DNA from 2 places in the Cupriavidus sp. H19C3 genome. Region 1 is predicted to be linked to the other one. Evidence: riboswitches for the same ligand, from Rfam matches in the RefSeq annotation. Region 1 holds a riboswitch; the other holds the start of a gene.
What was found. Region 1 has a riboswitch for glycine ahead of gcvT (glycine cleavage system aminomethyltransferase GcvT). Riboswitches for the same ligand answer to the same signal wherever they lie in the genome.
Positions count from the first base shown of each region.

Region 2: it holds a riboswitch for glycine, as region 1 does, so the genes downstream of both, DFLDMN_RS22620 (D-amino acid dehydrogenase) here and gcvT (glycine cleavage system aminomethyltransferase GcvT) in region 1, are expected to answer to the same signal.

Region 1 is NZ_CP184985.1:2,842,015-2,845,538, reverse strand. It holds gene DFLDMN_RS13100 (UvrD-helicase domain-containing protein) at 1-574, opposite strand, end outside; gene DFLDMN_RS13095 (YMGG-like glycine zipper-containing protein) at 914-1,138, shown strand; glycine riboswitch at 1,284-1,370, shown strand; glycine riboswitch at 1,392-1,516, shown strand; gene gcvT (glycine cleavage system aminomethyltransferase GcvT) at 1,601-2,728, shown strand; gene gcvH (glycine cleavage system protein GcvH) at 2,858-3,238, shown strand; gene gcvP (aminomethyl-transferring glycine dehydrogenase) at 3,341-3,524, shown strand, end outside.
Region 2 is NZ_CP184986.1:689,009-692,532, reverse strand. It holds gene DFLDMN_RS22625 (class I SAM-dependent methyltransferase) at 1-299, opposite strand, end outside; glycine riboswitch at 593-756, shown strand; gene DFLDMN_RS22620 (D-amino acid dehydrogenase) at 805-2,103, shown strand; gene DFLDMN_RS22615 (alpha/beta fold hydrolase) at 2,149-3,225, opposite strand; gene DFLDMN_RS22610 (hypothetical protein) at 3,469-3,524, opposite strand, start outside.

The DNA of each region.
Region 1 (3,524 bases):
CGTCGAAGTCGACCGCCTGGTACGCATGCAGCGTGGCGACGTAGTTGCGGTAGACCAGCGCGGCCTGGTGCTCCTCGGCGCTGGCGGCCTGCGCGATCGCGGCCTCCGGATCGATCATGCCGTTCTTCCACAGCGAGATGGTGCTCTGCACGCTGCGGATCAGCTTCTTGTCGGTGGTGGCGAGCTGTTCCTGCACCAGGCCGAAGCAGTCGTCCGAATCCATGATCGAGAACTGTGGCTTGAGGCCGACGTGCTCGGCCTCCATGCGCAGGATCTGCACGCCCAGCGAGTGAAAAGTACAAACCGTGAGCTGCTTGAGCGGAATGCGCTTGCCCTCGCGCGTGGTCTTGCCCTCCATCAGCTTGGCGATGCGCTCCTGCATCTCCTTGGCCGCCTTGTTGGTAAAGGTCACGGCGGCGATATGGCGCGGCTCGAAGCCCTTGTCCTCGATCAGGTGCGCGATCTTTTGCGTGATCACACGCGTCTTGCCGGAGCCCGCGCCGGCCAGCACGAGGCACGGTCCGTCCAGGTAGCGGACGGCTTCGGATTGGGCGGCGTTGAGTCCGTGGGTCATGAGGCTAGAGGTGGCGAGGGGTAGGCGGCTGGGGCGCTGGCGCACCGAGGCACCGACGTGCGGCACCGGCTCGACGTGCCGGCTCAGGCACGTGCGAGAGCGATGCGGGGGCGGTGTGCAAAGCGGACGATGTTAACACGCGCGTCCCCGCCAATCGCCGCATGCACCGCTCCGCCGGCCCACCTGTTTCACGGAAGTAACAACTGCCAACGGGCGTAAGCAATGCGCAACCCGGGGCATGTTTGTTGCCTCTGAGGAGCACGAAGGCACGGGGCCCGCGTTGCCGGGCGCCCGCGCCGTCGACGAGTTCCACAACCTCAACAACCGATGGAGGCCATCATGAAGATCTCGAAGATCCTGTCCCGCGCCACGCTCGTGGGTGTCACCGTCACGATGTTCGCAGGCTGCGCGGACTGGACGCCGCGCCAGCGCAATACCGCAATCGGCGCCGGCGTCGGCGCGGCCGGCGGTGCCGTGCTGACCGACGGCAGTGCACTGGGCACGCTCGGCGGGGCAGCCGTCGGCGGCGTGGTGGGTAACGTCATTACCAAGGACAGGAAATAATTACCTCCAGGTGCCTTCCGGAGGCGTCACGCGCCCGGCCTGGCCGGCAGCCGGGGCGCAGGGAAGGCCCAGCCGACCGTTCCCTGGCGCGGCCGCGATGGCGCTCCCGGCGTTGACACGCCCTCCGCGCTCCCGTACATTCACGCGCATCCGTCCGGGAGAGCGCGCAGACTTGCGCCGCCGAAGGGGTATCACCCGAAAACTCTCAGGCACCATGGACCGGTCGGATCTGCATGCAACATGCACACGATGCATGCAGAACTCTGGAGAGCGACACCCGTCATAGCATCCGTGCATGATGAGCGTGTCCACCGAAGGGGCGCACGACGCGCACAGGCGCGTCGTAATCTCTCAGGTATCGAGGACAGAGGGGTCATCCGTCGCGGACGCTGCGAAAGCGTTCGCGACGGATGACCCCTTTATTGTTTTCGCGACCCGAACCACGCCGCCTCCGAGGACTCCATGACACTTCAGGCCACGCCCCTCAACGCCATTCACCGCGCCCTTGGCGCCCGCATGGTCGATTTTGGCGGCTGGGACATGCCCGTCAACTACGGCTCCCAGATCGAGGAACATCACGCCGTGCGCAGCGACGCCGGCATGTTCGACGTCTCCCACATGTGCGTGGTCGACCTGACCGGCGCCAATACCCGTACTTTCCTGCGCGGCCTGCTGGCCAATAACGTCGACAAGCTGCAGACGCCGGGCAAGGCCCTGTATTCCTGCATGCTCGACGAGAAAGGCGGCGTCATCGACGACCTGATCGTCTATTTCTTTGCCGAGGACCGCTTCCGCCTGGTGGTGAACGCCAGCACGGCGCTCGGCGATATCGAATGGATCCGCGCGCGCAATGCCGCCACCGGCAGCGATGTCACCATCACGCCGCGCCGCGGCGATGTGGCGCCGGCCGGCACCGACGCGCTCGCGATCGTCGCCGTGCAGGGCCCCAATGCGCGCAGCCGCGTGTACGCGGCCTTCCCCTCCACCCGCCCTGCCGACGCGCTCAAGCCGTTCAATGCGCTGGTGGTGCAGGACCCCGCCGTGGGCGAACTGATGGTCGCCCGCACCGGTTACACGGGCGAGGACGGTTTCGAACTGGTGGTACCCGCGGCCAACGTGGCCGCCATCTGGGAAAAGCTGGAGGCCGCCGGCGTGCGCCCGGCCGGCCTGGGCGCGCGCGACACGCTGCGCCTGGAAGCCGGCATGAACCTCTACGGCCAGGACATGGACATCCATACCTCGCCGCTCGACGCCGGCCTGGCCTGGACCGTCGATCTGCAAAGCGAGCGTGACTTCACCGGCAAGGCCGCGCTGCTGGCCGACGGCCAGCGCCAGACCTTTGCCGGGCTGATCCTGCGCGACAAGGGTGGCGTGCTGCGCGCGCACCAGAAGGTCATCACCCCCGCCGGCGACGGCGAGATCACCAGCGGCACCTTCAGCCCGTCGCTGTCGCTGTCTATCGCATTCGCACGGTTACCGAAGGAAGTCGCGATCGGCAGCGAGGTCCAGGTGGCCATTCGTGACCGCAAACTGACCGCAACTGTGGTTAAACTGCCGTTTGTGCGCAATGGCAAGGCACTCGTGAGCTGATGGTCCGCCCGGGCCCCGGCTCGCTAACCACGGTCACACCACGGTCACCAGACCCGCCCGCCGGCATGGCTGTCCGGCAGGCATCCAAGTCACCCAAGAACAGACACCACTGATTTCCGGAGAACCTTCATGAATTTCCCCGCTGACCTCAAGTACACCGAGTCGCATGAGTGGGTACGCGTCGAAGCCGACGGCACCCTGACCATCGGCATCACCGACCATGCGCAGGACGCGCTGGGCGACATCGTCTTCCTCGAGCTGCCCGAGGTGGGCCGTGCGGTCGGCGCGGGCGACGCGCTCGCCGTGGTGGAGTCGGTGAAGGCCGCTTCCGACATCTACGCGCCCGTGGCCGGCGAAGTGATCGCCGTGAACGAGGCTGCCACCGCCGCCCCCGAGAGCGTCAACGCCAACGCGTTCGACGCGTGGCTGTTCAAGCTCAAGCCGGCCAACGCCGACGACGTGAACGGCCTGATGAACGTCGACGCCTACAAGGCCAGCGTCGGCGCCTGACACTGACGCCGCGCCCCGCCGAGCCAGCGGGGCGCGCAACGATGAAGTACCTGGCAGCGCCGGCCGACCACCGGCACTGCCGCGACCAAGAGATTCCTTGCCATGAACGCCCCGCTGCCCATGAACGCCGCGCAATCCCGGCCCACGCTGGCCGACCTGGAGGCGCGCGACGCGTTCTCCACCCGCCATATCGGTCCCGATAACGCCGAACAGCAGCACATGCTGAAGGTGCTCGGCTACGACAGCCGCGCCGCGCTGATCGATGCCGTGATTCCCGCCGCCATCC
Region 2 (3,524 bases), on a different replicon from region 1:
TCCGCGCGGGCACGCTCGGCGCCACGCTCGAGCAAGGTGCCCACGTAATCGGTCGAGGTCACCTTGCAGCCGCGGCGAGCGGCCGCCAGCGTGGCGTTGCCGTTGCCGGCGGCCACGTCCAGTACCGCTTCGTCCCAGCGCAGATCGCAGGCTTCCGCCAGTTGCTCGCCCACGAGTTGCAGCGTGGTGCCGATCACCGCATAGTCGCCGCTGGCCCATGCGGCCTGCTGGCGGCCCTTGAGCGCGGTGAGATCGGTGGGCGCCGGGTTGGCGGACGCCGGGGTGGTAGATGAGGCCATGGGAAGTCCTTTCCGTCCGACGCGATCGCAGTCGCCGTGCAGGCATCGTGTCGGGCGTGGCAAGAGGGGGCGCGTGCACCGGTTGCCCGCGCACTACCCAGCGTAGTCCATCGGGACGCGGGCACCGGCATGCCGCGCCCGTGCCTTGCGGAATGCCATGCACGCGTGTTACTGTCGCGCCATCCAGGAGAACGGTGCGCCCTTGCGGCGACCGTACCGAAGGCGTAACCCTCGGAACGCTCAGGTGCACGGGTGCCAGACACCCCATGTGCGAAGACTGGATCGACGGACTAGACCGACAAACTGGAGAGCGTTGCACGCGTGGGCACGCCGGCAGATCAACAGGCCGGCATCACCCGGCGAGGCAGCCGCCGAAGGGGCAAGCCAGCGCCGGTCCGCGCATGCAACGCGCGGCTGGCATGGCGAATCTCTCAGGCAAAAGGACAGTGGGGGCAGGCGGATCATGATGATCCGCCTGCCCCCTTTACTTTCCGGAGCCTGAGAAATGAAAGTCATCGTTATGGGGGCGGGCGTGATCGGCGTCGCCTCGGCGTGGTACCTGGCCAAGGCCGGGCATGAAGTCACGGTCCTCGAGCGCAACAACGGCGCGGCGCGCGAGACCAGTTTCGGCAACGGCGGACAGATCTCCGTCAGCCACGCCGAACCCTGGGCCAATCCGGCCGCGCCGTGGAAGCTCCTGCGCTGGCTCGGCCGCGAGGATGCGCCGTTGCTGTTCCGCCTGCGCGCCGATCCGGCACAGTGGTCGTGGGGCCTCAAGTTCCTGCGCGAATGCGCGGCGCGCCGCTCCACGCACAACATGATCCAGATCCTCAACCTGGGCACCTATAGCCGCGCCAGCCTGCAGGCATTGCGGCAGGAGACCGGCATCGAGTACGACCAGCTCACGCGCGGCATCCTGCATTTCTATACCAGCCAGAAGGAATTCGATGCCGCCATCGAGCCGGCGCGCATCATGCGCGAACTCGGTTGCGAGCGGCGCGTGGTCGGCCCGGACGAAGTGGTCCGGCTCGAACCCGCCCTGGCCTCGATCGCGCCGCGCCTGGCCGGCGCCACCTACACGAGCCAGGACGAGTCCGGCGATGTGCACCGCTTTACCACGCGGCTTGCGGCCTTGTGCGAGGCCCATGGCGTGCGCTTCCGCTATGGCGTACGCGTGCAGAAGCTGCATGCCGAAGGCGGCCGCATGCGCGGCGTGGAGTTTGCCGACGAAACCGGCGGCTACCAGATTGCGCGCGCCGATGCCTACGTGCTCGCGCTCGGCAGCTTCAGTCCGATGCTTGCCCGTCCGCTCGGCGTCAAGCTCGATATCTATCCGGCCAAGGGTTACTCGGCCACGCTGCCGGTGCTCGACCCCGCGCGCGCGCCGACGGTCAGCCTGACCGACGACGAGTACAAACTGGTGTTCTCGCGCTTTGGCGACCGCCTGCGCATTGCGGGCACGGCGGAGCTGAACGGCTATGGCATGGCGCTCAATCCGGTGCGTTGCGAAGCCATCGTCCGCCGCACGCTCGACATCTTTCCAGGCATGAGCCGGCCCGAGCTCGCCAGCTACTGGACCGGCCTGCGGCCCGCCACGCCGGGCAATGTGCCGTACATCGGCGCGAGCGGCGTGGACGGGCTCTGGCTCAACACGGGCCACGGCACGCTGGGATGGACGCACGGGTGCGGATCGGGACGTGCCATTGCCGAACTGATCAGCGGGCGTGTGCCCGAAGTGGACTTCGCGTTCAGCGGTGCCCTGCCCGCGCCGGTCACGCCGACGGCATGGCGGCACGCGGCCTGAGCTCGCGTCGGTGACCCGGGACGCCGAGGCAAACGTGCCCGTGCGTCACGCGCGGGGCCGGTCGAAACCGGCCTCGCGCGCGAGCACGATCGCCTGCGAACGGTTCTCCACTTCGAGCTTGGAGAAGATGCTCGTGATGTGATTGCGCACGGTCTTCTCGCACAGCCCCAGGTGCGCGGCGATCTGCGCGTTGTCGCGCCCTTGCGCGATCAGCACCACGATATCGCGTTCGCGCCGCGTCAGCGTGGTGAAGGCCGGGTCCGCCACCGGCTGCGACGCCGGCAGGAACGCGCGCACCTCCTCGAGCCAGCGGTCCCACGCGGGCTCGTCTTCGAGCAGCAGATGGTTGCCGCTCTCCAGCGGCACGAAATGCGCGCGCGGGATCATGCTCGCGATCAGGCGGCCCTCGTCGAACGGCACGCGCGCATCGGCAACCGCATGCAGCACCAGCGTCGGGCAGGCGACCTGCGGCAGCAGGTCCACCACGTCGATATCGTTGAAGACGCGCATAAAGCGCGCCGCGTTCTTTGGCGAGGTGGAAACCCGTTCCAGCTCGTTGAACCAGCGATGCTGCGCGGCGGTGCCGCCGGGAATGAACTGGGAGGTGAAGAACTGGCGGAAGGCCGGATTCTCCTGCCCCCAGCCCAGCTCGGCAAGGCGCGCCATCAGTTCCGCTTCCTCGCGCTTCTCGGGCGTGGGGTTGCGCTTGAGCCGGCCGCGCGCATAGCCGCCATGCACGATCAGATGCGTCACACGCTCGGGGTGCCTGACCGCGTACGCCACCGCGATCGACGCGCCCTGCGAGATGCCGAGCAACGGAAAGCGGTCCACGCCGGTGGCATCGACGATGGTTTCCAGGTCGCGCAGCCATGCGGCGAACGAGAGGTCCTCAACATGACGGTCCGACAGACCGCAGCCGCGTTCGTCATAGCGCACGAAAGTGTGATCCTCCGACAGCGCGCACATCATATGGCTCCACACCGGACTGGCCACATCGAATTCAAGATGGCTCATCCAGTTGGCCGCCTTGACCAGCGGCGGCCCGCGGCCGGAGATGGCATACGCCAGCCGCACGCCATCGAGGCTGGTGCACAGGCGTATCTGTTGCTTGAGCGTCGGCATGGGCGACTTCCGCGGGCAGGTTGCGGGCGCGAGCCAGGCGGCGCACGGCACGCGCACGGCACCATCGGCTCGCCGTGTCCGGACAGGACGGGTGATTCCATCAGATTAGCAAAGGATATCTGGCGCGTCGGCCAAGAGAGGGCCCGCCGGCCGTATGCGATGCACCGGCCGGGGAAAAACATAGCGCGTGCGCCGCATGGGCGCCTTATCTATCTGCTCTGCGCAACATCGGTTTCCGTCTGGTCATGCCTGGCGATACAGGCAGTCGCTACCGGCCGTGGTGATACGGCCGCCGCCTT